DNA from 2 places in the Tsukamurella paurometabola genome. Region 1 is predicted to be linked to the other one. Evidence: predicted binding sites of a transcription regulator. Region 1 holds the regulator's gene; the other holds the start of a gene.
What was found. Region 1 encodes LexA, which represses DNA repair genes until DNA is damaged. Its sites were predicted from a motif close to CGAACANNTGTTCG; they were not measured.
Positions count from the first base shown of each region.

Region 2: a site for LexA is predicted at 9,793-9,806, ahead of ELY19_RS07605 (HNH endonuclease signature motif containing protein). Genes of this name have one in related genera too.

Region 1 covers NZ_LR131273.1:4,261,261-4,276,154, forward strand. The annotation lists gene ELY19_RS21220 (peroxiredoxin) at 1-165, shown strand, start outside; gene ahpD (alkylhydroperoxidase, AhpD family) at 169-708, shown strand; gene ELY19_RS21230 (hypothetical protein) at 829-1,509, shown strand; gene ELY19_RS21235 (monocarboxylic acid transporter) at 1,612-3,246, opposite strand; gene ELY19_RS21240 (DUF485 domain-containing protein) at 3,243-3,587, opposite strand; gene ELY19_RS21245 (aminotransferase family protein) at 3,705-4,958, opposite strand; gene hrpA (ATP-dependent RNA helicase HrpA) at 4,979-8,971, shown strand; gene nrdR (transcriptional regulator NrdR) at 8,983-9,456, opposite strand; gene ELY19_RS21260 (LysM peptidoglycan-binding domain-containing protein) at 9,671-10,303, opposite strand; gene lexA (transcriptional repressor LexA) at 10,559-11,269, shown strand; gene ELY19_RS21270 (DMT family transporter) at 11,253-12,182, opposite strand; gene ELY19_RS21275 (LysR family transcriptional regulator) at 12,262-13,101, shown strand; gene ELY19_RS21280 (acyl-CoA dehydrogenase family protein) at 13,113-14,261, opposite strand; gene ELY19_RS21285 (acyl-CoA dehydrogenase family protein) at 14,262-14,894, opposite strand, start outside.
Region 2 covers NZ_LR131273.1:1,532,222-1,547,115, reverse strand. The annotation lists gene ELY19_RS07660 (ATP-binding cassette domain-containing protein) at 1-42, opposite strand, end outside; gene ELY19_RS07655 (hypothetical protein) at 228-692, shown strand; gene ELY19_RS07650 (gallidermin family lantibiotic) at 759-920, opposite strand; gene ELY19_RS07645 (lanthionine synthetase LanC family protein) at 1,319-2,491, shown strand; gene ELY19_RS07640 (PhoX family protein) at 2,569-4,638, shown strand; gene ELY19_RS07635 (MarR family winged helix-turn-helix transcriptional regulator) at 4,722-5,207, shown strand; gene ELY19_RS07630 (MFS transporter) at 5,280-6,551, shown strand; gene ELY19_RS07625 (SDR family oxidoreductase) at 6,641-7,324, shown strand; gene ELY19_RS07620 (hypothetical protein) at 7,325-7,771, opposite strand; gene ELY19_RS07615 (O-methyltransferase) at 7,922-8,560, shown strand; gene ELY19_RS07610 (winged helix DNA-binding domain-containing protein) at 8,561-9,742, opposite strand; gene ELY19_RS07605 (HNH endonuclease signature motif containing protein) at 9,866-11,506, shown strand; gene ELY19_RS07600 (maleylpyruvate isomerase family mycothiol-dependent enzyme) at 11,558-12,196, opposite strand; gene ELY19_RS07595 (hypothetical protein) at 12,204-13,112, opposite strand; gene leuS (leucine--tRNA ligase) at 13,275-14,894, opposite strand, start outside.

The DNA of each region.
Region 1 (14,894 bases):
AACGAGATCCAGTTCGTCTCCGTGACGGCCGGTTCCGTGGGCCGCAACGTCGACGAGGTGCTCCGCGTGCTCGACGCCCTGCAGTCGGACGAGCTGTGCGCCTGCAACTGGAAGAAGGGCGACCCCACCATCGACGCCGGCGAGCTGCTGAAGGAGAGCGTCTAAGCCATGTCGATCGACAACCTGAAGAACGCGGTCCCCGAGTACGCCAAGGACCTCAAGCTCAACCTCAGCTCGCTCGCGCGCTCCACCGAGCTCACCGAGCAGCAGCTGTGGGGCACCTTCCTCGCCTCGGCCGCGGCCACCAAGAACGCGACCGTCCTGCGCGAGATCGCCGAAGAGGCTGCTGACACCCTGTCGGCGGAGGCCTACCAGGCCGCCCTCGGTGCCGCCTCGATCATGGGCATGAACAACGTCGCGTACCGCGCCAAGGGCTTCCTCGGCGCCGATTACGCCCAGGTTCGCATGGGCCTGCGGATGAACATCATCGGCAACCCCGGCGTCGACAAGACCGACTTCGAGCTGTGGAGCCTCGCCGTCTCGGCCATCAACGGCTGTGAGCACTGCGTCGCCGCGCACGACGACGTGGTCCGCAAGGCCGGCCTCACCAAGGAGCAGGCCTTCGAGGCCGTCAAGGTCGCCGCCACCGTGCAGGGCGTCGCGCAGGCGATCTTCGCCGCCGAGACCCTCGCGACCGCCTCGGTCTAGCCTCACCGCTCCACCCCGTTCGACGGTGCCCGTCCCTCGTCAGAGGGGCGGGCACCGTCGTCCGCACATCCAGCCACCTCCCGCGATAGCATCACTGATCGCAATCCAGAGGGAGGCATCGTGAACTACGTTCGGCCCGTGCTCCGCGCGTTCCTGCTCGGAGTCCTCCTCGTCGGCGCCGTCGCAGGAGCGATCGCCGCGCACCCGGAGGTCGCGAGCTCCGAGGACTTCACCCGTGCGCTCGACCGCGGCGAGGTGGTCCGGGTCGTGCCGTGGGAGCACTCGAGCGACGACACCGTGGGCGCCGCGGAGTGGTCGACGGGCCCTTTCCGTTGGTACACGGGACCGCTCCCCGGCACGAACACCTACGCCGAGTTCCGCACGCTGATGCGCGACCGCGGCGTACAGGTCGAGACGTACGACGACATGATGATCAACTGGCCGTTCCGTATCCCCACGTGGTTCGGCACAGCGGTGGCGATCGCGTGGGTGCTCACCTTCCTCGCCATGCTCACCTCCCGCCCGCGCTGGGGGAATCGATGGGCGTGGTTCTGGATGTTCACCATCGGGCAGGTCGGTGCACCGCTGTACCTGCTGCTCGAGCCGCGCCCACTCTGGCACAGCTTCCAGCTCGCGGGCTTGCGTCGTCCCGAGCCCGCACCGGACACCACCCGCGGGACGGGTCCGCGGGAGGACCGCCGAACGGGCGGCGAGGGATGCGCGCTGTCGCTCGTCGTCGGGTTCGGCGCGGCGGTCGCCGCCGCCGGGATCGGGTGGCTCGCGGGCACCGTGCTCCCCTGACCGCACTCCGGCGGCGAGGTCCCGCACGTACGGCGCGCCCTGATCCTCGAACGACGGTGCCCGCCCCCGGAGGCGGGGACGGGCACCGTCGTCCGTCCGGCGCTAGTGGTCGATGGCCTTCTCGACCCCGACTCCGGTGAGCGAGCGGACCTCCATCTCGACCGCCTGGTCGGCGAGCTCCGTATCGGGCTTGCCGAAGATCGTGCCCAGGATCGCGAGACCGAAGCCGATCGGGATGGAGACGAGCCCGGGGTTCTCCAGCGGGAACCAGCTGAAGTCGAGCGACTTGAACATCGACGTCGGCTTACCGGAGACCGCCGGGGAGAAGACGATCAACACGATCGCCGAGATCAGGCCGCCGTACATCGACAGCACCGCACCGGTGGTGTTGAACCTCCGCCAGAAGAGCGAGAACAGGATCGTCGGGAGGTTCGCCGACGCCGCGACGGCGAAGGCCAGCGCGACGAGGAAGGCGATGTTCTGGCCCATCGCGCCGATGCCGAGGATGATCGACGCGATACCGATGACGACCACGGTGATCCGCGAGACGCGCACCTGTGATTCCTCGGACGCCTTCCCGTGCTTGATGACACCGTTGTAGATGTCGTGCGCGAGGCTCGCCGACGCGGTGATCGCGAGGCCGGCGACGACGGCGAGGATGGTGGCGAAGGCGACGGCCGAGATGACGGCCATGAGGATCGTGCCACCGAGCGAGAACGCCAGGAGCGGCGCCGCGGAGTTCACCCCGCCGGGGGCCTTCGAGATGACGTCGGCCCCGACGTAGGCGGCCGCGCCGAATCCCAGGACGAGGGTGAAGATGTAGAAGGCACCGATCAGGCCGATCGCCCAGGTGACGGAGCGACGCGCCTCCTTCGCGGTCGGGACGGTGTAGAAGCGCATGAGCACGTGCGGCAGGCCCGCGGTGCCGAGGACCAGCGCGAGCGCGAGCGAGATGAAGTCGAGCTTCGTGGTCTCGGTCTTGCCGTACTTGAGGCCGGGTTCGATGATCTTCTCCCCCGACTTGCTGCCGTCGATGGCCTTCTGCAGCAGATCGGAGAAGTTGCCCTTGACCGCGGCGAGCACCATGAGGGTCATGAGGAGCGCCCCGCCGACGAGCAGGACGGCCTTGACCATCTGCACGTAGGTGGTGCCCTTCATGCCGCCGACGAGCACGTACAGGATCATCAGGACGCCGACCACCGCGACCACGACGGCCTGACCTGTGGTGCCCTTGATGTTGAGCAGCAGCGAGACGAGGCCGCCCGCACCGGCCATCTGCGCGATCAGGTAGAAGAGCGAGACGGTCAGCGTGGCGAGGGCGGCCGCCATGCGCACGGGGCGCTGCTTGAGCCGGAAGCTCAGCACGTCGGCCATGGTGAACTTGCCGACGTTGCGCAGCCGCTCGGCGACGAGGAGGAGCGCGACCAACCAGGCGACGAGGAAGCCGATCGAGTAGAGGAAGCCGTCGTAGCCCTGGACCGCGATCGCGCCGCAGATGCCGAGGAAGCTCGCGGCGGAGAGGTAGTCGCCGGCGATCGCGAAGCCGTTCTGCGGCCCGGTGAACGTGGCGCCGCCGGTGTAGAAGTCGGTGGCCTTCTTGGTGGTTCGGCTGGCCTTGATGACCAGGCCCATCGTGACGCCGATGAACAGCAGGAAGATCACGATGTTGAGCGTCGTGGAGCCGACCTGCTGACCGACGTCGATCGTGCGCGGCTCCCAGGCGAGGAGATCGGTCACTTGCCCGCCTCCCCCGCCTTGAGCTCGCCCTCGATGTGCTCACGCAGTTCGGTGGCCATCGGGTCGATCGTGTTGTTGGCGAACCGGACGTAGGCCCAGGTGATGACGAACGTGGTCACGAACTGACCGAGACCCATGACGAGCGCGACGTTGATGTTGCCGAACAGCTTCTGGCTCATGAAGTCGTGCGCGTAGGTGGCCAGCAGCACGTACAGGACGTACCAGAGCAGGAAGGCCACGGAGATCGGGATCACGAACGACGCCAGCCTGCGGCGGAGTTCGTGGAATTCCTTGCTGTCGTAGGCGCGCTGGTATACCGCCGCCGTATCCTCTTCGTTCACGTCCGAAAGTGTGGCACGGACCACATTCGCCCCGGGTTTGAATCGGCCACAAACGCAGTGCAACCCCTTGCAACCGCCCTTACCCGGGCCTACCCGCCGACCGCGGCGTCGCTCCGGTCAGGCGTCGAGCGCGCGCCGGGTCGCCGCCGCGATCTCCGCCACCTGCTCGTCCGTGGTGATCAGCGCCGGCGAGTACTGCAGCGTGCCGAGGCCCGCCGCACGACCGGACACGCCCTGCGCGCGCAGCTTCTTCACCATCGCCATGGCCTCCGCGGCCTCGTGCAGTTGCACACCCGCGACCGCGCCCACGCCGCCGCGCACGTCCTTGACCTTCGGGTGGTCCGCGAGCGGCGCCAGCTCGCGGAGCAGCGAGTCCTGGATGCGCAGCGCCTCGGCGACGAGGTTCTCCCGTTCCATGATGTCGAGCACCGCCATCGATGCGGCGGCAGCCGCCGCGTGCCCGCCGTAGGTGTAGCCGTGCCGCCACCACACGCCGCCCGCGAAGAACGGCTCGGCGACGTGCGGCGCCACGAACAGTGCGCCCATGGGGACGTAGCCGCTGGTGAGTCCCTTCGCGGTGGTCATCAGGTCGGGCTGGAGGTCGAACCGGCTCGATGCGAACCAGGCGCCGCCGATGCGTCCGAAGCCGGTGATCACCTCGTCGGCGATGAACAACACGTCGTGCTCGCGGCAGATGTCGCGGACCTCGCGCAGGTACCCCTCCGGCGGGGGCAGCAGGCCGCCGGCACCGATCACGGGCTCGGCGACGAAGGCCGCGATGGCTTCGGCGCCGACCCGCTCGATGAGGCCGAGCAGTTCCTTGGCGTCGTCCCACGCGACCGTCGCGGTGTCGTCGAACAGCACGCCGCCGTAGCCCTCGGCGTTGACCGGGATGCCGCCCAGGCTCGTGCCGCCGACATGCATGCCGTGGTAGGCGTTCGAGCGGCCGACGATGAGCTTCTTCTCCGGCCGCCCTTTCTCCTGCCAGTAGCGACGGGCCAGCTTGATCGCCGAGTCCACGGAGTCCGAACCGCCGGAGGTGAAGAAGACCTTGCTGTCCGGCACCGGGGCGATGCCCTGCAGCCGCTCGGCGAGGGCCACCGTCGTATCGGTCGCGGCGTCACCGAAACCGGTCACGTGCGCGACCTTGAGCAGCTGGTCGCGGACCGCGTCGGCGACCTCGGCCCGGCCGTGGCCGACGTTGGCGAACCACAGGCCCGCGGTCGCGTCGAGATAGCGGTTGCCCTCGGTGTCGAAGACGTACGCGCCGTCACCGCGCGCGAAGACGAAGGCACCGTCGCGCTGTACGGCGCCCATGTCCGCGAATCCGTGCCAGAGTGCCGATGAGGTCGTGGGTCCCTGTCCGCTCATGGTGGATAAACTAGTCGCAAATGACGAAGCAGGAGACGCGCACCGTCGATGCGGGCGCGAGCGGGTCCGGCGCGCACACGCCGACCAAGCGCGAGCTGTACGCGGCCCTCGGCACGGACGCCGCGCCGGCGGTCACGCTCCGGGACGAGACGCGGCTGCGCGGGAAGCTCAAGCGGGCGAAGGAGTCCGACGTGGCGCGGCTCGCGCGCGACGTGGCGGCGGCGCGCGAACGGTACGCGGAGCGGCGGACGGCCGTCCCCGCGATCGTGTATCCCGAGAACCTGCCGGTGAGCGCACGGCGCGAGGAGATCGCGAAGGCCATCGCGGAGAATCAGGTGGTCATCCTGGCCGGCGAGACCGGCTCGGGCAAGACCACCCAGCTGCCGAAGATCTGCCTCGAACTCGGGCGCGGGGTGCGGGGCATGATCGGGCACACCCAGCCGCGGCGGCTCGCCGCGCGCAGCGTGGCCGAGCGGATCGCCGAGGAGACGAAGACCGAACTCGGCGAGGCCGTCGGCTACGCCGTCCGGTTCACCGACCGGGTCTCGCCGAAGACCTCGGTCAAGCTCATGACCGACGGCATCCTGCTCCGCGAACTCACCCGCGACCGGCTGCTGCGCGACTACGACACGATCATCATCGACGAGGCGCACGAGCGCAGCCTCAACATCGACTTCCTCCTCGGCTATCTGCGGCAGATCCTGCCCCGCAGACCCGATCTCAAGGTCATCGTCACCTCCGCGACCATCGAGCCGGAGCGATTCGCCGCGCACTTCGCGCAGCCCGACGGAACGCCCGCACCGGTCATCGAGGTCAGCGGCCGTACCTACCCGGTGGAGATCCGCTACCGGCCGCTCGACGAGATGACCGACGACACCGAACCCCTCGATCAGGTCACGGGCATCGTGCACGCGGTCGACGAGCTCTCCCGCGAGGCTCCCGGCGACGTGCTCGTCTTCCTCTCCGGGGAACGCGAGATCCGCGACGCCGCCGAGGCACTGCAGGCCCACGTCCGCCCGGGCACGGAGATCCTCCCCCTGTACGCCCGACTGTCCTCCGCCGAGCAGCACCGCGTCTTCGCTCCGCACACCGGCCGTCGGATCGTGCTGTCCACCAACGTCGCCGAGACGTCCTTGACGGTGCCCGGCATCAAGTACGTCGTGGACACGGGCACGGCGCGCATCTCCCGCTACTCGGTCCGGACGAAGGTGCAGCGGCTGCCGATCGAACCGATCTCGCAGGCCTCGGCGCAGCAGCGGTCCGGGCGGTGCGGGCGCACGTCGGACGGCATCGCCATCCGTCTGTACTCGGAGGAGGACTTCGACGCGCGGCCCGTCTACACGGACCCGGAGATCCTCCGCACCAACCTCGCCTCCGTGATCCTGTCGATGACGGCGCTCGACCTGGGCGAGGTCTCCGCCTTCCCGTTCGTGCAGCCGCCCGACGAGCGGGCCGTCCGCGACGGCACGGCACTGCTCGAGGAGCTGGGAGCGCTCGAGGTCGCCGGGGGCGGAGCGAGCGGGACCGGTGCCGGCATCCGCACCGAGGGGCACAAGCGGCTCTCGGCCGTCGGCCGCCAGCTCGCGGACCTGCCCGTCGACCCGCGGATGGCACGCATGCTGGTCGCGGCCCGCGAATTCGGGGTACTACCGGAGGTCCTGGTGATCGTCGCCGGCCTCTCGATCCAGGACGTGCGCGAGCGGCCGGCCGAGCACCGTCAGGCCGCGGACGCGCAGCACGCCCGGTTCGCCGATCCCACGTCGGACTTCCTCTCGTACCTCAACCTGTGGCGCCATCTCGGCGATCGCCGGGCCGAGCTCAGCTCCAGCGCCTTCCGCCGCGAATGCCAACGGGAGTTCCTGCATTACGTACGGATCCGCGAATGGCAGGACCTGCACGGCCAGCTCAGGCAGATCTGCCGCGACCTCGGTTGGAAGCTCGACTCCCTGGGGCGGGAATCGGCACCGTCGGCCGACCTGATCCACCAGGCGATGCTCGCGGGCCTGCTGTCGCACATCGGGCTGCGCGAGCCCGACGGGCGGGAGTTCCTGGGCGCCCGCAACGCGAAGTTCCTCGTCTTCCCCGGTTCCGCCCTCGCCAAGAAGCCGCCGCGATTCATCATGGCCGGCGAGCTCGTGGAGACCTCCCGCCTGTTCGCGCGGACGGTCGCGAAGATCGAGCCGGAGTGGGCGGAGAAGCTGGCCGGGCCGCTCGCGAAGCACCACTACTCCGAGCCGCACTGGTCCACCAAGCGGGAGGCCGTGCTGGCGAAGGAGCGGGTAGCGCTGTTCGGCGTGCCGCTGGTGGCCGACCGCACGGTGAACTTCGGCCGGATCGACCCCGCCGCCGCGCGCGACCTCTTCATCCGGCACGCGCTCGTCCAGGGCGAGTGGCGGACCCGGCACCCCTTCTTCGCCCGGAACCGTGCGCTGCTCGACGATGCCGAGTACCTCGAGGACAAGGCGCGCCGCCGCGACATCGTGGTCGACGAGGACGGACTGTTCGACTTCTACGACCGGCGGGTGCCCGAGGGCATCGTCTCGGCGCGGCACTTCGACTCGTGGTGGAAGAAGACCTCGCGCACCGACCCGACCCTCTTGGATTTCACGGTCGACGACCTGCTCGCCGACGGTGCCGCCGACGTCACCGCGGACGCGTACCCCACGTCCTGGCTGCAGGGCCGCATCGAGGTGCCGCTGAAGTACCGTTTCGAGCCGGGCGCCGCCGACGACGGGGTGACGGCCCGGATCCCCGTGAAGGATCTGGCGACGGTCCGCGCGGACGGCTTCGAGTGGCTCGTGCCCGCGATGCGCGAAGAGCTGGCCGTGGCGCTGATCAAGTCGCTGCCCAAGCAGCTGCGCCGCGAGGTGGTCCCCGCACCCGACTTCGCCGCGGCGGCGCTCGCGCGCCTCACACCCCGGGCGGAGCCGCTCACCGAGGGCCTCGCCCGCGAGCTGACGCAGTTGTCCGGCACGGTGATCCGTGCCGGCGACTTCTCTCCCGCCGCGATCCCCGATCACCTGCGGGTGACGTTCACGGTGATCGGCGACGACGGACGCACGCTGGGGTCCGGCAAGGACCTCGACGCGTTGAAGCGGAAGCTCGGCGCCGCGGTGCAGCAGGATCTGTCGAGCCGTGCCGGCGCGTACGAACGTGCACCGGCGAAGCAGTGGACCGCGGAGACTCTGGGGGACGTGCCGCGGACGATCGACACCGAGGTCCGCGGTAGCCGGGTCATCGGATTCGGGACCCTCTACCCCGCCGGAGACGCCGCGGGCGTCAAGGTGGTCGCCGCGGAGACCGAGCAGACCGCCCTGATGGGCGCCGGGCTCGACGTCCTCCTCGCCAACGTCCTTCCCGGTGCGCACAAATCCGTGCTGCAGTCGGTCGGGCAGCGGGAGCGGTTGGCCCTCTCGCAGAGTCCGTACGCGACACCGATGGACCTCGTCGCCGACTGCCGGCGCCGCGCCATCACCGACCTCCGGTCACGCGCAGGGCTCGCGTGGACGCCCGCCGAATTCACTGCGCTGACGGCGACGGTGCGCGCGGGCCTGGGCGAGGCGGTCCAGAAGAACTTCGCGGACGTCGCCACGGCGATCGCCACGGCCACCGAGGTCCGGGGAGCCATCGCCGCAGCGCCACCCGCGCTGCGGGATGCCGCCGAGGACATCGCGGAACAACTCGACGGCCTGCTGTTCCCCGGGTTCGTCGCGGCCACACCGGACGTTCACCTGCAGCACCTACCGCGATACACGGCGGGAGCCGCCGCCCGCTGGGCGGCGCTGCCCGGCTCGATGGACCGCGACGACCGCGGGATGGCGACTCTCGATCGGGTCTACGCCGCGCTCACGGCCACGTTGGACTCGCTGCCCGAACACCGCCGGGACAGCGCGCTCGACCAGGTGCACTGGCAGATCGAAGAGCTCCGCGTGAGCCTGTTCGCACAGTCCCTCGGGACCGCCGGTTCGGTGTCGGAGAAGAAGGTGCTGGCAGCGATCGCCGCTCTGGCCTGAGTCGCCGGGGCCTAGGCGGCGTCGGTCGGGTCCGCGGCAGCCGCGCGGGCACGCAGATCACGGATGGCGGCTTCGAAGTCCTCGATCGACGAGAACCCCTGGTACACCGAGGCGAACCGCAGGTACGCCACCTCGTCGAGATCGCGGAGCGGCCCGAGGATGGCGAGCCCGACCTCATTGGCGGGGACTTCGGCCACGCCCGTGGCGCGGATGGCCTCCTCGACCTGTTGGGCGAGCTTGTGCAGGTCGTCCTCGGCCACGTCGCGCCCCTGGCATGCGCGCCGCACGCCCTTGACGACCTTCTCCCGGCTGAACGGCTCGGTGACGCCGTTGCGCTTGACCACGGCCATCACCGCACTCTCGACGGTCGTGAAGCGACGTCCGCATTCGTTGCAGGAGCGGCGCCGGCGGATGCCCTGCCCGTCGTCGAAGACGCGCGAATCGACCACCCGGGTGTCCTCGTTCTTGCAGAACGGGCAGTACATCGGCCCACCTCCCGCGCGGCTGCGCTCGGACGTCCGGCGGGGCAGCTGCAGCACGGTGGCCCCTGCCACCGACGCGCCCCGCGATCTCCCCTTCGAGAATACTCGGCGCGGGAACGGCACCACGTTGTCGAGGTGGGCCGAACGCCCGCCCTGCCGGGAATCCACTATCGCCATACGGGTGGTCATGTGCGTCTCCTTCGCTCGTGGACGGCGGTCAGTACCGCGGCGTGATGAGGGTCTGGCCGGCGTGCACCCGACCGTCGCGCAGCCCGTTGATCTCCGCGATCTCCGCCATGACGGCGGTCTCGGCACGGCCGGGCGCGATCTCCCGGGCGATCTGCTCCAGGCTCTGCCCGCTGCGCACCGTCACGATCGAGGTCAGAGCGGGCTGCGCCGCGGTCGGAGCGGGCTCGGCGGACGACGAGCCGCCGAAGAGCACCACGAGACCGGCGAAGACACCCACCGCGAACAGGACACAGGCCGCGAGCGACGGGCCGGGGGTGCGGCGTGCGCAGCCGTCGGCGCGCGAGTGACCGCGGGGCGCGCGCCGCACTGCGGAACGCACGCCCGGACGTTCGACAGCGCGCCGGGCCGACCCGCGCGCTCCGGTCACGCGCACCCCTGTGGACTCCGTTCGAACAGACCGGTCCACCGCACCGTTCGACGGGATGATCGATACCGCCACCGGCTCGTGCGAACGACTCCGCGCGAGCCGCGGCGAGACGCCGCGGGCACGCGTGGCACCCCGCCGATCGGCGGCGGCGGAGCCGTGCCGCACGAGCGCCTGAGCCGTGCCGGCGGTCTCCTGCGCTGCGGTGATGACGTCTCGATCGATGATCGCGGTCATGGTCTCTCCTCGGTCGGTAGCGGTTCCTTCTCGCTCACCCACAGGTCTATCGGAGGGGACTGACAAGTTTTTCAATCCAGCCCCACCAGTCACACCGGAATGCGTGCAAGTGTTCGAGAGAACTTCTGTTCGATTTCTACCACACCCCTCGGCCGAGCGGAAGACACGCGCCGGAAATTCTCGAACAGATGTTTGTCAGGCCGTTCGGCCTGGACTACAGTGGAACCAGAACCGAACGGGCGTGAGGAGCGACACATGACAGATGAACGACAGGTCCAGCACCGGGACAAGCGCTTCCGCGACGCACAGGGCAACGTCTCCGAGGATCACCTCACCCGTCGCCAGAAGCAGGTACTCGAGGTGATCCGCCGGTCCGTGCGTGATCGCGGGTACCCGCCGAGCATCCGGGAGATCGGCGACGAGGTGGGCCTCACGTCCACCTCGTCCGTCGCACACCAGCTCCGCACCCTGGAGCGACTCGGGTTCCTGCACCGCGACCCGAACCGCCCTCGCGCCGTCAACGTCCAGGGCGCCGAGGAGCGCACGGCGCAGGTGATTCAGAAGGTGATGGAGGACGAGGAGCGGATGCCGGAGCCCGCGTTCGTCCCCGTGCTCGGGCGCATCGCCGCCGGTGGCCCGATCCTGGCGGAGGAGGCGGTCGAGGAGATCTTCCCGCTCCCCCGCGAGCTGGTGGGTGAGGGCTCGCTGTTCCTGCTCAAGGTGGTGGGCGAGTCGATGACCGATGCTGCGATCTGCGACGGCGACTGGGTCGTGGTGCGGCAGCAGTCCGTGGCCGAGAACGGCGACATCGTGGCGGCGATGCTCGACGGCGAGGCCACCGTGAAGACCTTCCGCCGGACCGGGCGCGATGTCTGGCTGATGCCGCACAACCCGGCCTTCGACCCGATCCACGGCAATGACGCGGTCATCCTCGGCAAGGTGGTCACGGTCATGCGCCGGATCTGACTCCGCTCCCCTCACGCAGCGCCGGCTCACCGACCGAGAGGTCGCGGGCCGGCGTTCGTCGTCCGCCGAGGGATGCGATCGCGCAGGCGGCGCCGCCGAGCGCCAGGCCCGCGATGGCGCCCGGCTGCACCGGCTCGCCGAGCAGGAGGAAGGCGAACAGGGCGGAGACCGACGGGATCACGGCGAACAGCATCGCCGCTCCGCCGGCTCCCGCGATGCCGATCACGCGGAGGTACAACGTGGTCGCCGTCATCGAACTGAGCAGCACCATGAGAACCAGCACGACGACGCCCTGGATCGGGCGGACGACCGTCGCGCCGAAGACCGCCACCAGGACGCCCGCCGGGATCGCCGCGACCGCCATCCCCACGGCGTTCCCCGCCAGCGGGTCCACGCCCCGGCAGAACCGCTGGTGATACACCCCGCCCACGGCGATGCCCACCAGACCGAGCAGAGTGAAGCCGATCCCCGCCCCGGCGTGGGCCAGCGCCGGCACCGTCGACCAGCACGCGGCGACGACCGCCGCTAGTCCGAGCGTCGCGGCGAGGGCACGACGCGGCGTGAGTCGCTCGCGGAGCGCGAGCCTCGCCACCACCGTGGTCACCGCCGGGTTCACGCCGATGATGAGCGCTGCGACCCCCGCCGGCACCCCGGCCTGCAGTCCCAGGTAACACCCCAGGAACTGCGTCGCCTGCGTCAGGAGCCCGACCACGGTCGCGTGGCCCAGCTCCACGCCCCGGGGCAGGCGGCGGCCCGTCGCCCGCACGAGGGCGAGCATGAGGGCGCCCGAGATCGCGAACCGCAGGAACAGCAGCAGGAACGGGCTCATGGCGGCGATGCCGAGAGCGCCGAGCGGGTAGCCGAAGGCGTAGAGCACGACGACGGACAACGCGAGCGCGGGCGGAATCCTCATGCCTCGATGGTCGAACGGGCCGGCGCCCCGCGTCCAACAATGATTGACGATCGCGATCGATCGACAGTATCGTTCATTCATGCCCGAGCCGATCCTGGACATCGTGCCGCTGCGCAGCGTGGTCGCGATCGCTCGGTGCGGTGGCGTCCACCGAGCCGCCGAGGCGCTCCACCTCACGCAGTCGACCGTCAGCGCGCACCTGCGCAGGCTCGAGAAGTCCTCCGGGGGCACGATCGTCGAGAAGGCGGGCCGGGGGATCCGGTTCACCGACCACGGCAACCGCCTACTCGGCCACGCGGAGGCGATCCTCGACGCGCACGACGCGGCGGTGCACGCGCTCGCCTCCCCCACGACCCGCACGCTGTCCGTCGCCGCGACCGAGCACGGCGCCGACCGCCTCATCCCGGAGCTCAGTCGCGGTTTCGGCTCGCTCCCCGGGGGCTGGACCGCCCAGTTCCGGTTCGATCGCAGCGCACAGATCGCGGGCGCGGTCGAACGCGGACTGGCGGACGTGGCGGTCTTCCTCGCGCCCCGTGACCATCCGGACGCCGTCGGCCCCATCGCCCTGCGCTGGTACGCCGCGCGGGAGTGGGAACGCCCCGCCGAGGCGGTCCCCGTGCTGCTGTTCGACGATCCCTGCGTCTTGCGCGCACCCGCCGCGGACGCCCTCGCGCGCACCGGGATCGACTACGTCGTCGCCGCCGAGGCCGCGAATCTCGCGGGCCTGTACTCCGCCGCGCGCAGCGGCCTCGGGGTCACGCTGCTGCCCGCGATCGACGCGACCGACGGACTCGTCGCCGTCGACACCATGCCCACCATGCCGCCCATCGCGCTCGCGGTGACCGTCGGTGCGCGCGTACCCGGCCAGGTCCGCGCCGCGGTCCGTCGTGCGGCCGCCTGCCTCACCCACGAGGTCTGACCGGAACACGCCTACGCCGAGGTGACCTCCGCGTACCGGCGCAGGTGGTCGGTGGCCGAGCCGAACTCCGTCTCGATGGCGGTGAGCCGCTTGAAGTAGTGACCGATCGCCAGTTCCTCCGTCATCCCCATACCGCCGTGCAACTGGACCGCGTTCTGCCCGACGAACCGGGCCGCCCGCGCGATCGTGACCTTGGCGGCGGACACCGCACGGCGCCGCGCCCGAGGTTCCGCGTCGAGGTTGAGGACCGCGAGGTAGCTCGCCGCGACCGCCTGCTCGAGTTCGAGCGACATGTCGACCATGCGGTGCTGCAGCGCCTGGAAGGAGCCGATCGGCACACCGAATTGGCGGCGCTGCTTCGCGTACTCCACCGTGTCCGCCACGACGCACCGCATGATCCCGACGGCCTCGCAACAGACGGCCGCGGCACCGTCGTCGAGGGCGCGTTCGATGACCTCCCAGGCCCCGCCCTCCGCGCCCAGCAGCGCGGTCGCGGGCACACGCACGTCGGCCAGTACGAGGTCGCCCGTGTGGTGGTCGTCGATCGTGCGGAAGTAGTGCGCGCTCATCCCCGCGGGCGGGGCCTGCGGGTCGAACTCCAGCACGAAGAGCGAGAGTCCGTCGCGATCGAGGCGGCCCCCGGCGGTCCGGGCGGCGACGATCAGATGGGTCGCCAGCGGCAGGTCCGCGACGACGATCTTCGCGCCGGCGAGTACGTACTCGTCACCGTCACGCACGGCCGTCGCCCCGACGTCCCAGGGCTCGCGTCCGGACTCGGGCTCGGTGAGCGCGAACGCGATCCGCGCGCCGCCCTCCGCGATCGCCGACAGCACCGCCTCCGCGGCGGGGCCGCCGGCGCCGCGCAGCAGCGCCGCCCCCACGACCGCGGTCCCGATGTACGGCTCGACGACGAGCGCGCGGCCGAGCTCCTCGGCGATCACCATCATCTCCTCGGGGCCGCCGCCCGTGCCGCCCACGGATTCCGGCAGCGTCGCGCCGAGGATGCCCAGCTCGGGGGCGAAGGCCTCCCACACCCCTGGCTGCCATCGCGCCGCCGAGCGCGCCGCGGTCCGCGACTCGACCAGCGGGTACCGGCCGGCGAGATAGGACCGCACGGCATCGCGCAGCATCGTCTGTTCGTCGGTGAGTGTGAAGTCCATCTACAGCCCCAATGCCGCTTTCGCCAGGATGTTCCGTTGGATCTCGTTGGAGCCCGCGTAGATCGAGCCCGCACGATCGTTGAAATAGCGCAGCGGCGCGACGGCCTGCCACAGGTCGCCGCTGTGCGCGCCGTCCACCGGTGGCAGGTACTCGACCACCGGGCCACCGGGCCGCGTCACGTGCGGTTGGTAGACCCGGCCGCGGGGTCCGGCGCTCGTACGGATGAACTCGGTGACCGCCTGACTCAGCTCGGTACCGAGGATCTTGAGCATCGACGCCGCGGTGCCCGGGTTCCCGCCCGCCGCGAGCACGGCGAGCGAGCGGTGCTCGAGTATCTCCAGCACGTCGACCCGCGCGCGGAGTTCGGCGAGGCCGAGCCGGAAGTCGTCGTCCTCGGCGAGCGGCCGCCCGCCGCGGCCGGGCACCGTCGTGGCCTGCTCGGCGAGGCGATCGAGGGAGACCTGCAGCCATGGGGCGGACGCCCCGCCACCGCGCTCGAACTCCAGCAGATATTTCGCGACGGTCCAGCCCTCGTCGATCCTGCCGAGCACGTTCGCCTTCGGCACCCGCACCCTGTCGAAGAAGACGACGTTCTGCACCTCCTCGCCGGAGGCCATGACGAGCGGCTGGAT
Region 2 (14,894 bases), 2.0 Mb from region 1:
GCTGACGGAATCCAGGATCAGGCTGGGCGCAGAGGATCGCATACGGCCAGTCTCCCCAATCGTCGCCGCCCGGACATCCCCCTGTGGGGGGATTCGGCGGGGAGCCCACCGCACATTCGCACATCGCATCAATGGAATTCCCCCTCAGGGAGGATGTCTCACTCCGCCCTCGCACCGTTGACTACGAGACGAAGGCCGGATCCCCCGGCCGAAGACAGGAGGAAGTCATGAAGCCGAACGTGGTGGGGTGGGTCGCCGCCTGGGTCGCCGCCCTGGGATCACTGATCACTCCGACGCTGTGGCTGGTCGACAAGCTCACGCGCACCATTCCCCCGGGCGAGCTCGCCGACGCGAGGCGCAATGTCGGGCCCGAGCTGACGGCCGAGACACTGCGGTCGAATCAGGTCACTGTGTCCGTCGCGATCCTCGCGGGCTACATCGTCCTCGCCGGCGCGTTCCTGGTGGCGGGCTACTTCGCGGCGCGGGGAGGCGCGATCAGCGCCGTTGTGATGGTGATCTGCTGCGCCATCGGAGTCGTGATGTGGTCGGGGTCGGCGATCGACGGGACCGCGGGATGGGCGCTGCGCGGAGTCATCACCGTTGCCGGCATCCTGGCGACGGTCCTCCTGATCGCCGATGGGCGCCGTCGTCGTACCGAGTTCTACGAGCGCCGGGCGATGGCCGCTGCGTAGTGGGCGCCCCGGACAGCCGAGAAGCGGGGCGGGGAGTCATCCCCGCCCCGCTTCCGGGCATCCGCACTACTTGGTGATGGTGCAGCCGTTCGTCGGGTCGCAGTTCTGGGTGAAGCAGCCCAGCGCGCCGGTGGGGCAGCCGGGGGTGCAGAGGGACTTGCTGGTGATCTGCGGCTGGACCGAGCCAGCGGTGCGGACGGCGCGGGCGTCGAGATCGAAGTCAGACATGGATAACTCCCTTTCGTGACAGCTTCTGCGGATCTAGCGAATGCTCAGGTCGCGGGTCTACAACCTTCGCCGCCTCCGACTGTGGCAGCTGGCGATCATGTGCCGATCACACGCGGATCCCAACCTCTTCCGACCAAGTCACGCTCGTGCTCCTACGCGCCTGGCGTGAGTTAACTTCGTTGTGCCGCAGGTGTGCTGCGGCAATCGAGCGAAAGGACCCGTGATGGCAGAACTGACTGTGAACGATCGCTTTTTCGACCTCGATGTCCGCGAGACGATCCGGATGCCGTTCCACGAACCCCGCCTGGTGCAGCACGGGCGGACCATCCCCACCTTCTTCACGGAGTGCGGCCCCGCCGGCGGATGCATGACACGGGGCACCTGCCCCTAATTCCCCGGTGTCACAAGCGTTTCAGATCGCCCATCGCTCGGCACGCTCCCACCTCGACCGGGTAGGCCGTCTGTATGTGGACGGGGGGTGGGATGATCGACTGATCTCCACACCGTGGAGTTTGAATTCCGGTCATCCCGCCCTGCTCGTCATCGGGGCATCCGCCGCCGGATGGGACCGAAACACCGCCCTCTGGCGGGCTGTGATCCGTAAAGCATCGGCCGCCATCGTCGAGACCGCCGATCTCGGATCAGCCTCTGGGATCGGCGCTCTCGACGGGGCGGGGGCGGCGTTGTACGCGATCGAGTTCGCCACAACGACGACGAACACCGACCTGGTTCCCGGTGCCAGATCCACCCTCGCGCACATGATCGGCCGCGGAATCGACGTGGGGGTCGATGCCTGGCGGAATGCGGCCTCGTTCGCGGATCTTCCCGGGAGTTCGTGGGATTACACGACCGGCTTGATCGGTGCAGTCACGTGTGCGCGCACCCGGACCTCGTCACGGGCTGTCGCTTCCATCCAGGAACCCGCCGACCGCGCCGTCGCGGCGCTTGTCGATTCGATTCTCGCCGAGGATGATCCGGCACATGCACTCGTTGATACTTGTCGACGGCGTCGAGACACAGGGTTGGGCCTCGTGCACGGCGTCGCTGGACTGTTGAACCTCCTGGGACAAGAGGCTGATTCATCGGGGCTTCGCCGGGATGCGCTCGCCGCCCTGTCCCTCGCTACACAGCTGCGACGAGCCCTGGACGACGGGAACGAGAACGTCGGCTACTACGCCGGTGCGCAGGCCTGGTGTCGAGGAGACCTTGGCGTGCGGATCGCGTTGCAGAACTCCCGGCTGCTCCGGAGCCGGTTCGATGGCCTCCTGCGAACACTTTCGCCTGACCAGTCGCCACCGGAGACTCCATCACTAAACTCACTCTCGGTATGCCATGGCATGACGGGGGTGCTCGCCGTGGAATCGGCATTCGCAGCCAGGCGACAGATCAGGCAGCCCATCTCGCCCGAGTGGTGGGGACGACACGCGGACTCGTACGAGCTCCTGACCGGTCTGTCGGGCGCCGCACTCACTCTGCTTCGCGGTCCCGGCCGCGCACCCAACCCATTGGAATTCATGCGTTGCTCATACGACGTCGATCGATCCACCGTTCACCCGCGCTTTCCCTGCTGATCACGTTGCACTCCTACATTGGCGAGGATTCAGCCTCAGCCAGCACCATCAGCCCAGCTCAGCCCCAGGGAGACCTCATGCGCCTGCCCAACCTGCGCCTGCTCACCGATCACGACGGTAAGTCGGCCCGCTCGCACACGACCTGCAAGTACAAGTGCGGTAACCAGTGCTTCCGCGAGCACGACAACCAGTCGGACAACGAGTACTTCGGCGACATCACGCGGCGCACCGTGCTCCGCGGCGCCGGCGTGGCGGCGCTGGGCGCGGGCGCGGTCACCGTCCTCGCGGCCTGCGGCGACAACGGTTCCAGCGGCGCCGGGGCCTCGTCGAGCGCGGCGGCCGGGAACGGCCCGCCGGCGGAGAACGTGAACGCCCCCGGCCTCAACTTCACCGCCATCACCCCGAACAAGGCGGACGCCGTGACCGTGCCCGAGGGCTACGAGCAGGCCGTCGTGATCCGCTGGGGCGATCCGGTACTGCCGGGCGCGCCGCAGTTCGACTTCGACAACCAGACCCCCGAGGCGCAGGCGCAGCAGTTCGGCTTCAACAACGACTTCACGGATCTCATCCCCGTGGACGGGAAGCCGGACACCTTCCTCATGGTGTGCAACCAGGAGTACACGACCGGCACCGCGATGTTCAAGGGCTACAAGGAGGGTGATCCGACCGAGAACCAGGTGCGGGTCGAGATGGCCGCCCACGGCATCACCGTGGTCGAGGTCAAGGGCGAGCCGGGCTCGGGCAAGCTGACTCCCGTTCTGGGCGAGTACAACCGGCGCATCACCGCGTCGACGGAGTTCGAGCTGCGCGGGCCCGCCGCCGGCACCTTCTTCACGAAGACCACCGCGGACCCCACCGGCACCCGCGTCCTGGGGACCATCGCGAACTGCTCGGGCGGCATCACGCCGTGGGGCACCATGATCTCCGGCGAGGAGAACTACACCAATTACTTCTCGGGCGCCGAGACGCCGCCGCTGGACGGCCTCAAGGAGGGCTGGAAGCGCTACGGCGTCGGCAAGGACGAGGACGCCCACCACTGGATGAAGTTCGAGGACCGGTTCGATCTGTCCAAGGAGCCCAACGAGATCAACCGGTTCGGCTACCTCGTCGAGGTCAATCCGCACGACCCGAAGTCGACGCCGATCAAGCACTCGGCGCTGGGTCGCATGAAGCGCGAGGGCGGCAACATCTACGTCACGCCCGCGGGCGACGTGGTCACCTACTGCGGCGACGACTCGAAGTTCGAGTACATCTACAAGTTCGTCAGCTCGCGGAAGATCCAGCCCGGCAAGGGCGCCGCCGCGATGGAGTCGAACATGCGGATCCTCGACGAGGGCACGCTGTACGTCGCGAAGTTCGACGGCCAGAAGGTCGAGAACGGGAAGGTCCCCGAGGGCGGCTACAAGGGCACCGGGACCTGGATCCCCCTGCTCACCACGAAGGCCGACGGCAGCGCCGAGTCGCACGTCGAGGGCATGCCGGCCGAGAACGTCGCCCTGTGGACCCGCGTCGCGGGTGACAAGGTGGGCGCCACCAAGATGGACCGCCCCGAGGACATCGAGCCGAACCCGAGGACCGGCAAGATCTACTGCGCGCTGACCAACAACAGCGACCGCGGCGTCAAGGAGGGCCAGCCGGGCATCGACACGCCCAACCCGCGCGTGAAGAACAAGAGCGGCCAGCTGCTCGAGATCACCGACAACCACACGGGCACCGAATTCTCCTGGGACCTGCTGCTGGTGTGCGGCGATCCGGCCGCCGCCGATACCTACTACGGCGGCTTCGACAAGACCAAGGTCTCGCGGATCAGCTGCCCCGACAACGTCACCTTCGATTCGCACGGCAATCTGTGGATCTCCACGGACGGCACCAACAGCACCTTCGACAGCAACGACGGCCTGTTCGGCGTCGTCCTGGAGGGCAAGGACCGCGGCCTGACCAAGCAGTTCCTCACGGTGCCCTTCGGCGCCGAGACCTGCGGCCCCGTCGTGCGCGACAACCGCGTGCTCGTCGCCGTGCAGCACCCGGGCGAGACCGACGACGCCACCGCCGACAAGCCCACCTCGCACTGGCCCGACGGCGGCTCCAGCCAGCCCCGCCCCTCGGTGGTCGCGGTGTGGAAGAAGTCGGGGAACATCGGGTCGTAACCCCCCGTTCCTCCGGTCCGACGGTGCCGGGCTCGCCCGTGGGCGCGCCCGGCACCGTCGTTCCTACCCTTAGTATCGAGGCCATGACCCCCGCGTCCGAAGCATCCGACGCCCCGTCGGCCCCGGCACCCGACGCCGCGATCGACGACCTGGCCGCGCGCCTGCGCTCGCCCCTGCTGCAGCTGCACTTCCTGGTGCGGCGCAACACGCCGGGACCCGATCTCACGCCCGCGCAGCAGGCCGCGCTGCAGAGCCTGTTGCACCTGGGCCCCGTTCGCATGGGTGAGCTCGCCCGCTACCTGCGGATCCGCCTGCCCTCCGCGACCAGCGCGGTCGACGGGCTGGAACGGCTCGGGCTCGCCGAGCGCAGCCCCGATCCCGACGACGGCCGCGCCGTCGTCGTGCAGCTGTCCGAGCACGGCCGCCAACTGACCTCCGAGCTGGTGGCGGCGCGGAACGCGCTGCTGGCTCGTCACCTCGGCGAACTGACCGAGGAGGACCGCGTCAATCTCGACCGCGCGATTCCCGCGCTGCACAAGCTCATGGACCGGTACCGGGACGAGCTCTGAGGAATCAGTCACACGGGCTTGCCTTTCGCACGACGAAATAGTTAGGATTTCGTAGTATTGAAAGGAGCTGCGATGACGACCACCGCCGACCGAGCCACGAACGCTCACGCCCACCCCAGCCTGCGCGAGACCCTCTCCCATCAGCCCAAGGCGGTGTGGGTCACCGCGTTCGCCGCCGTGATCGCGTTCATGGGGATCGGCCTCGTCGACCCCATCCTGGTCTCGATCGCGGAGTCACTGCACGCGACGCCCAGCCAGACCACGCTGCTGTTCTCGTCGTACCTGGGCGTGCAGGTCATCGCGATGCTCTTCATCGGCTGGTTCACCTCGATGTTCGGTGCCAAGCGCACCGTCATCGCCGGTCTGCTGCTCATCGTCATCGCGGCCGCCGCCTGCGCCCTCGCGAACTCGATCGGCCTACTGGTCGCCTGGCGCGCGGTGTGGGGCCTCGGCAACGCGCTGTTCATCGCGACCGCGCTCGCCGTGATCGTCGCGGCCGCCACCGGCGGCCAGCAGGGCGCCATCCTGCTCTACGAGGCCGCGCTGGGCCTCGGCCTGGCCGTCGGCCCGCTGCTGGGTGCCGTCCTCGGCGGCGTCTCGTGGCGCGGCCCGTTCGCCGGCACCGCGATCCTCATGCTCATCGGCGCGATCCTGTGCGCCACCATGCTGCGCTCCGACGCCGCCGAGGCGAAGGAGAAGCGGCAGCGCGAGGGCACCGTCTCCCCGCTCGCTCCCCTGCGCGCCCTGCGCCAGCGCGGCCTGTTCCTCACCGGCCTGGGTTCCGCCTTCTACACCGCGGCCTTCTTCACCATCCTCGCGTGGTCGCCGTTCGTATTGCATCGCAGCGCGTACTTCGTGGGTGCCGTCTTCGTCGGCTGGGGTCTGCTGGTCGCGGTGAGCGGCGTGTGGCTGGCACCGAAGGTCGCCGCCGCGGTCGGCGAGCGGGCGGGCTGCATCGCCGCCGTCATCGTGTACGGCGCCCTCCTGGTGGTCGCCGCGATCGGCCACGAGAACGTCGCCGTGGTGGTGGCGGTCGTGGTGCTCTCCGGCATCCCGTCGGGCGTGCTGAACACCCTGTTCACCGGCACCGCGATGTCGATCGCCGACGCGCCGCGCCCCGTCGCCAGCGCCGGCTACAACTTCCTCCGCTGGGCCGGCGGCGCGCTGGCCGCGACCCTCGTCGCGCACTTCGCCACGTGGTTCGGCAGCCCCGCCGCCCCGTTCTACATCGGCGCGATCGCGTGCGTCGTCGCCGCGCTCATCCTGACGCAGGTGCGCGGCCGGGGCGCCGACGCCCACGAGGTGCCGGCCGAGGCCGCCCTCGTCGGCGACGCGGAGTTCTGAGCCTCTTCGATGTGCGAAAGCCCCGGCGGATCCCCAGGATTCGACCGGGGCTTCGCGCGTCGCCGCCCGTCCTTCGGTACCGTGGGCCCATGACCGTCGACGCCCGTCCCCTCGCCCTCGTCACCGGCGCCTCGCGCGGGCTCGGCGCTCACATCGCGCGGGGCCTCGCCGGCTCGCACCGCCTCCTGCTGGGCGGGCGCCCCTCCCCCGCACTCGACGCCCTGGTCTCCGAGTTCGACGGTGCCGCAGCCTTTCCGGCCGATGTCACCGATCACCCAGCGGTCCGGGAGCTGGCCGCGCCGATCGACCGGCTCGACGTGCTCGTGCACAACGCCGGCGTCGGCCGGATCGGCTCCATCGAGGACACGCCGGCGGCGGACTGGCGGGAGATGTTCGAGGTCAATCTCCTCGCCGTCGTCGAGCTGACCCGGGCGCTGCTGCCCGCGCTGCGCGCCGCGGGCGGCCACGTGGTGCTGCTCAACTCGGGCGCCGGCAAGCGCGCGAACCCCGGATGGTCGGCGTACGCGGCGAGCAAGTTCGGGCTCACCGCGTTCGCCGAGGCGCTGCGCGCCGAGGAGCCCGCGCTCCGCGTGACCAGCGTCTTCCCCGGGCGGATCGACACCGAGATGCAGCAGGGGATCTTCGCCGCCGAGGGGCGCGAGTACGCCACCGAGGGTCTGCTGCGCCCGGAGACGGTGGCGCGGGCCGTGGTCCAGGCGATCACGACCCCGGGGGACGCGCATCCCACCGAGATCGTGCTGCGGCCGCGCTGATCAGCGGACCAGGTACCGCCCCGTGCACACCCGGGTCCAGTTGTCGTGCCACGGGACCGGACCGGGACCGTCGGCGACGTGCACCAGCACGCGGAACTCGACGTCCCCGGGCCCCGTGGCCGCCCGGAAGAAGGCCGCGTTGACGCCCTCGCCCGCGACGTGCCCCGTCGCACCCGTCCGCAGATTCCGCCAGTCCAGGGTGCCGGTCGCCCGGAAGGTGATCCCGGCCCAGAGCGGGCCGAAGTCCGCCCTGCCCGTGACGCCGACGCGGCCCGGGCCGTCGGGCGTGATCGTGGAGATGAGCCCGGGAACCCCGCAGAGGTTGTCGGGCGTCGGCCCCGGACCGGGGGCGGCCCCGGCGACGCCGGCCCCGGTCGCCACGACTCCCGCGGCGAGGGCGGTCACCGCGGCACCTCGCGCGAGCGCCCTGACGGTGGTGTGGTGCATGAGAACTCCTCGGGTGTGTGATCGGATCGGTCCCCCACCCGTGGCTTCAGTGCGACCGCGCTGCCGTATCGCTGACGGTAGAACCGCACGCCCGCGAACGCAACGATCCGGGGTTGTCGATGCCGGGACGATCGGCATAGGGTCGAACGCGTGAGCAGCGAGTTGTGGGCCGGCGTCGACGACTACCTCGAGCGGACGGTGGCCGTCGATGCGGCCGAGTTCGAACCGATCCGCGCGGCCCAGGCCGAGGGCGGCCTGCCGGACATCGCCGTCTCCGCCACCCAGGGCAAGTTCCTCTACCTGCTGGCGTCGATCTCGGGCGCCCGGCGGATCCTGGAGATCGGCACCCTGGGTGGCTACAGCACCGCGTGGCTCGCGCGCGCGGCCGGCCCCGAGGGCTCCGTCGTGACGCTGGAGTTCTCGCCCGAGCACGCCGCGGTCGCCCGCGCCAGCCTGGACGCCGCCGGCCTCGGCGAGCGCGTCGAGATCAAGGTCGGGGCCGCACTCGACAGCCTGCCCTTCCTCGACGGCCCCTTCGGCCTCGTCTTCATCGACGCCGACAAGGCCAACAACCGCGCGTACCTGGATTGGGCGCTGCGTCTGAGTGCCCCGGGCACCGTCATCGTCCTGGACAACGTGGTGCGCCGCCTGCACGACGAGGGCCCCGACGCCGACGGCATCCGCGGCGCCCTGGAGCGCCTCGGCTCCGACCCGCGGCTGGACGCCACCGCGCTGCAGACCGTCGGCATCAAGGGCTGGGACGGCCTGGCGATCGCGGTCGTCCGCTGATCAGGTCCCGTACGCGGGCAACGTGATCGGCGACTTGTAGAGCGAGTTCACGCGCTCCCCCGCCAGCCACTTCTGCAGCCGTGCGGCCTCGGCGTCGAGGGCCTGCCGCGCCGCCCGGGGCGTCCCCTTCGGCAGCACCGGGACGACGGTGCCGTCCTCGTCCTGCGTGTACGCCCCGATGATGCGACCGTCCCACCAGGCCGTGGTCCCGGCGTTACCGGCGGCGTCGTAGATCGCCGACGCGAAGGCGGGGTCGAGGTAGAACGCGCGCTCCTTCCACCCCATCGGCGTGGGGTCGAGCGCGGGCAGGAGTGCCGCCCACGGCTCCACGGGCGCGACGGGATCCACGTCGTCCGGGAGCACCCAGCCGGTGCCGCCCCGCTCCAGTCGCACTTGGACGGCGGCGATCTCGGCGAGGGCCGCGCGGATGGCCGTTTTGGTGGCGCCGAACCACCAGACCACGTCGGTCTCCGTGACCGGCCCGAAGGCGCGCAGGTACTCGCGCACCAGTACCGCGTACGCCTCTCCCGGACCGGTGCGCTCGGCGGGCGCGCCGAGCCACTCGTCGGCGCGGGCCCACAGGTTGCGGTTCACCCGCCAGTGACTCTCGTTGTGGGCGCGCACCAGATCACCCCTCGCGCCGAGCCAGGTGAGAACCCTGGGCGCCAGGTGCATCTCACCGCCGTACTTCTTGCCCTCGGCCATCATCACCTTGCCGTCGAGCTCGGGGAGCCGCTCACGGAGCCGGACGGCACTGAGCTCGCAGCCGCGGAGCGCGTCGAGGACCGCCGATCGCGCCTGCGCGAGCCATGCCTCGCCGTCGTCGGCGACGCCGCCGCGGACGGCGTCCTTGGCGATCTTCGCATGCTCCTGGGCGGCAACACGTTCCGACGGTCCGCTCAACGCCGCACCGTGCAGTGCACGCGGGAAGACGAACATGGTGCGGCGCATGGCGAGCTGCTTGACGAGCGACCGCTGCTCCCACAGCTCGCGCTCGTACTCGTCGCGGGCGAAGGAGTGCATCCGTGCGTGCACCGACAGGTACGGGGTCGCCGGTTCCGTGGCGTGCAGCACGCCGACGGCTCGCACGGCGTCGAGCACGGAATCGGTGCGGTGCTCCGGCGCGAGGGCGTGGCGGCGCGCCATGCGGGCGCGACGTTCCGCATCGTCGATCAGGCGCATCCGGCGCTCCCCTCATCCGAGGACTCCAGGCTAAGGCATCGTCACCCCATCGGAAACATGTTCGAGACCGTTGCCATCTCTCGTACACGAGCGTAGGATTGCAGTAACGAAGGGAGGCGGCTCGTGATCGATTCCGGCACCGCGGCTGACTATCTCGATGCGCTCGCCTCCTTCGAACAGGCCGCCGACCGCTTGGCGTCGATGAACCCCGTCATGCTCTCCTCGCAAGAGGTCCTCGACGGCCTCCGGCGCCTCGAGCGCGCCGCGCGCACCGTCCCCAGCAGCCAGCACTGGCTCACCGAGGTGGCCATCGAGCAGGACCTGCCCGCCCAGCTCGGCTACACCGGCGCCAAGGAGCTCCTGATCGATCAGCTCCACCTCGCCGGGGTGGAGGCGCGCGATCGGATCCGTGGTGCCCGCTCCCGCGCGCCGCGGCAGGAGCGCGGGTACTCCCCCGACCCGCGCCTACCGCTCGTCACCGCCGCCCAGCGCGCGGGCACGCTGTCCGAGCGGCACGCCCTGGCGATCGAGAAGGCCTTCGACGCCTGCTCCCCCAAGCTCTCCCATCCCGACCTGCACGATCTGGAGGACATGCTGGTCGCCGCCGCGGAGGGCGGATGCACCCCGGAGGACATCGCGACGCTCGGCCGGCGCGCGTACGAGCTCCTCGATCCCGACGGTGCCGAACCCTCCGCCGAGAGCATCGCCCGCAAGCGCGACCTGACGGTCGGGAAACAATGCGACGACCTCATGTCCGCGCTCGGCGGGGTGCTCTCGCCGGAGGCCCGCGCGCTGCTCGACACGGTGCTGGAGAAGCTCGCCCGGCCCGGTGTGAACAACCCGGAGGACGCGAACGATCCCGTCGATGTGGATGACGCCGATGCCGTTGCGGCGGCGGCGAAGCGGGACAAACGCACGGCGGCGCAGCGCAACCACGACGCCTTGGTCTCGGCCCTGCGCGCAGCGATCGCCTCTGGCCTGCTCGGGCAGCATCGAGGTCTTCCCTGTGTTCCGATCATCACGCTCGGCATCGATCAGCTCGAGTCCGAGACCGGCATCGCGACCACCGCCACGGGCGGGCGACTCCCCGTCGAGGATGCGCTGCGCATGATGGGCGCCAACCCCAAGTACGTGCTCCTGCTGGATCTCGCGTCGCGCCCGCTGTTCCTGGGCCGGGAGAAGCGCCTCGCGTCCGCGGACCAGCGGATCGCGCTGTACGGCTCCGAGAAGGGCTGCAGCGCACCGCGCTGCGACGCCCCGGCCACGCGCTGCCAGGTGCATCACGTGACCGAGTGGCGGGACGGCGGCGCCACCGACGTCACCGTGCTGACCCTCGCCTGCGACGCGCACCACGGCAAGGTCGTCCCCAGCGGTGACGACGTGCGACGCGGCTTCGAGACGATCGTGCTGCCCGAGGGCGACGAGTACCCCGGCCGCACCGGGTGGCGCCGCACCGGGGACCCCGCCGGTGCGTACCGCGTGAACCACACGCACCATGCGCAGGAGCTGTACCGGCTGGCGCAGGAGCACCACCGGCAGCGGCACCAGCAGTACGCCGACGCCTGGCGCGCCCAGGACGAGCGCGCCCTCTACCGGGACTTCGTGGGCACCATCCACGACGACATCGCCGCGATGCTGGACGGGCCGCACGGTCCACCGCTGCTGGAGTCCTTACTCTCCGAACACGATGCCGACAACCATTGGCGCGAGGATCCGCCGTGGCCCGCGCACGAGGCGCTGGATCGGCTGCGCGCCGCAGCGTGACGCGGCGGACCATCCGTGCTCGGTCGCTCCTCGGGAGCCGACGACTACCGGCTATGGAGTCAGCCCGCCGAGATTGCGTGCCAGGCGCCCCCGGCCGGGGCCGGTCAGTTCGTCGAGCACGACGGTGCGCCCGCCCATCGCGAGCAGCAGGGCCTCCGCGGTGCCGCGGACCTCGGGGCCGCGGCCGAAGGACCAGTCGAGGTCGTCGGCGACGAGCCGCACTCCCCTGCCCCGGACGGCACCGCGCACCGGCGGCGCCCACAGCGCGAAGTTCAGCGCCGGCCGGATCCGCTCCGCGGGAATGGTGCGCAGCAGGCGCAGGGGCCGGCGGATGTCCTGCTGGTGGATCATGCCGTCCAGCAGCGAGATGCGGCAGCCGAAACCCGCGGTGAGCCCGGCGGGGCGAATGTGCTCGCGCAGGGCCTCGACCACGTCCGACGTGGTCATCCCCGACAGCTCTGCCAGTCGCGCATCGTTCGAGTCACTCCCCGGGCTCGCCCGGCCGGTCACCATGCGCTGCACCGTCTCCCGGCCCGTCAGCAGGTCGTAGCCGATGTGGTGCAGCACCACCTCCCGGACACTCCACCCGTCACACAGGCTGGGTGCACTCCACTGCTCCGCGGTGAACCCCTCCACCAGCTCCAGCAGGCTGCGCCGCTCCTCGGTCGCCAGGTCGGCCACGGATCCGATCACGGTTTCACTCCTCCTCGGCGTGCCACAGGTCGTCGTCCCGATCCTTGACGAAGATTCGGCCGCGCGGTTCCACTTCGACGACATCCGTGAGCCAGTAGGTGTCGCCCGGCGCCCAGCCCGCGATCACCGAGTGCACCCCCGGCTCCACCTCGATCGCCGTACCGCTGGCCGCGAGGTACGCACCCACCTGCAGATGCACCGCGTCGTACTCGCGCGAGACGGCTTCCCAGTCCGGCATCACCCACCGGGTGTCGGCGAGCCCGGTGGTGCGATACCAGTCGTGATGCCTCGAGGCGGTCACCTCCAGCGGGTGCTCACGGCAGAGGTCGGCCCACACTGCGGCCGAGTCGATCTCGAGGACCCGCCCCGACCCCATCACCCGATGAACGCTCGCGCGAGTCTCACCGAAGCCGTCCTCCACGAGATACAGGCCCGTGGGCACGCCGACCTGCTCAGAACACGTCTGTATCAGCTGGTATGGCGGACAGGACCACCAGATCGCACTGTAGTTCGCACGCGGATCACTCGGGCGCTCCACTACCGCGCGTTGTTCTTCGGATCTCGTGTTCTCGGCCCACGTCAGCAGGACCGACCGCGCCGGGGGCTGACCTCTATCGCGCCAACCTTCCATGCGTACCTGGAACTGTTCCGGCGCGATCGTGTCCGTCCACCACCCCGCGGCCGGCGAGACGGCGACGAGCTGTGCGAGACGGTCGATCTCCGGCGCGATCTCCGGCCGCGACGCGAGCACCTCTGTCCCTTCGGGCTCCTGCCAGTACCTCGCCATGTTCACCGCGTTCTCCAGCGCAAGGTGCACGAAGTGTTCGTCGACGGCCTCCACCGCCGCCAGGGCCGACCGCAACACGTCCACCGCGGCATCGACATGCAGCGGCGAGGCGTCGCCGTCGCCCACGTGGAGCCGCACCGTCGGCGCCGGATCGAACACGAACCGCAGATCGAACTCCGCGCGGATCACGTCCTGGTCGGTGAAGCTCACCGCGTCCAGGCACACCCGCCGCCCCCGAGGCCCGGTCATGAGCTGCTCAGCGAGGGAACTCATGACCGGACTGCCCTGCTACGGAACGATGTTGACGAGCTTGCCGGAGACGACGATGACCTTCCGCGGCGCACCGTCGAGCAGCTCGGCGATCTTCGGATCCGCCAGCGCGGCGGCTTCGAGGGCCTCGTCGGAGGCGTCGGCGCCCACGGTGATCCGCGACCGGACCTTGCCCTTCACCTGCACCGGGATCTCGACGGTGTCCTGCACCAGCCACTGCCCCTCGGCGACGGGGAACGGCCCGTGCGCGAGCGACTCGGTGTGGCCCAGCCTGTTCCACAGCTCCTCGGCGATGTGCGGCGCGACGGGCGCCAGCATCAGCACCAGCGGCTCGGCGAGCACGCGCGGCGCACCGCCGGGGTAGGCCTTGGTGAGGTGATTGGTCAGCTCGATCAGCTTGGCGATGGCGGTGTTGTCCCGCATCTCCGCGTAGTCCTCGCGGACGCCGGCGATCGTCTTGTGCAACACCCGCATCGACTCGTCGGACGGGGTCTCGTCGGTGACCCGCACGGCGCCGGTCTCCTCGTCGATCACGGCACGCCAGGCGCGTTGCAGGAAGCGCTGCGCACCGACGACGTCCTTCGTCGCCCACGCGCGGTCCTGATCCAATGGGCCCATGGACATCTCGTAGACGCGCAGGGTATCGGCGCCGTAGTCACGGGCGATGTCGTCGGGAGCCACGGAGTTCTTCAGCGACTTGCCCATCTTGCCGTACTCGCGGTTCACCTCCTGCTCGCCGAGGAAGAACCTCCCATCGCGCTCCACCACGTCCTCGGCGGGCACGTAGACGCCGCGGGAGTCGGTGTACGCGTAGGCCTGGATCATGCCCTGGTTGAACAGCTTCCGGTAGGGCTCGCGCGAGGTCACGTAGCCCAGGTCGAAGAGCACCTTGTGCCAGAAGCGCGCGTACAGCAGGTGCAGTACGGCGTGCTCGACGCCGCCCACGTACAGGTCCACGCCGCCGGGATCACCCGCGCCGTTGACCTCGGGCCGCGGGCCCATCCAGTACGCCTCGTTCTCCTTGGCGCAGAACGCCTCCGCATTGGTCGGGTCCACGTACCGCAGCTGGTACCAGGAGCTACCGGCCCACTGCGGCATGACGTTCGCGTCCCGCGTGTAGTCCTTGAGGCCGTCGCCCAGGTCCAGCTCGACGTGCAGCCAGTCGGTGGCCTTCGCCAGCGGGGGAGAGGGCTGCGAATCCGAGTCCTCCGGGTCGAAGGCGACGGGCGCGTAATCCTTGACCTCCGGGAGCAGCACGGCCAGCTCAGATTCCGGCAGGGCGTGCGGCGCACCGTCGGCGTCGAAGACGATGGGGAAGGGCTCGCCCCAGTAGCGCTGGCGCGCGAACAGCCAGTCGCGCAGCTTGTACTGCACCGTCCCCCGGCCCGCGCCCGTCTTCTCCAGGTAGGCGATGACGGCGGCCTTCGCCTCGGCCACCCCGAGGCCGTTGATGTCGAGCTCGGCGTTCGCGGAGTTCACCGCGGGGCCCTCACCGATGTAGGCCTCGTCGGCGACGCCGGCGTCGCTGCCGACCACCTCGACGATCGGCAGGCCGAACTTCGTGGCGAACTCGTGATCGCGGACGTCATGGCCGGGGACGGCCATGATGGCACCGGTGCCGTAGCCCATGAGGACGTA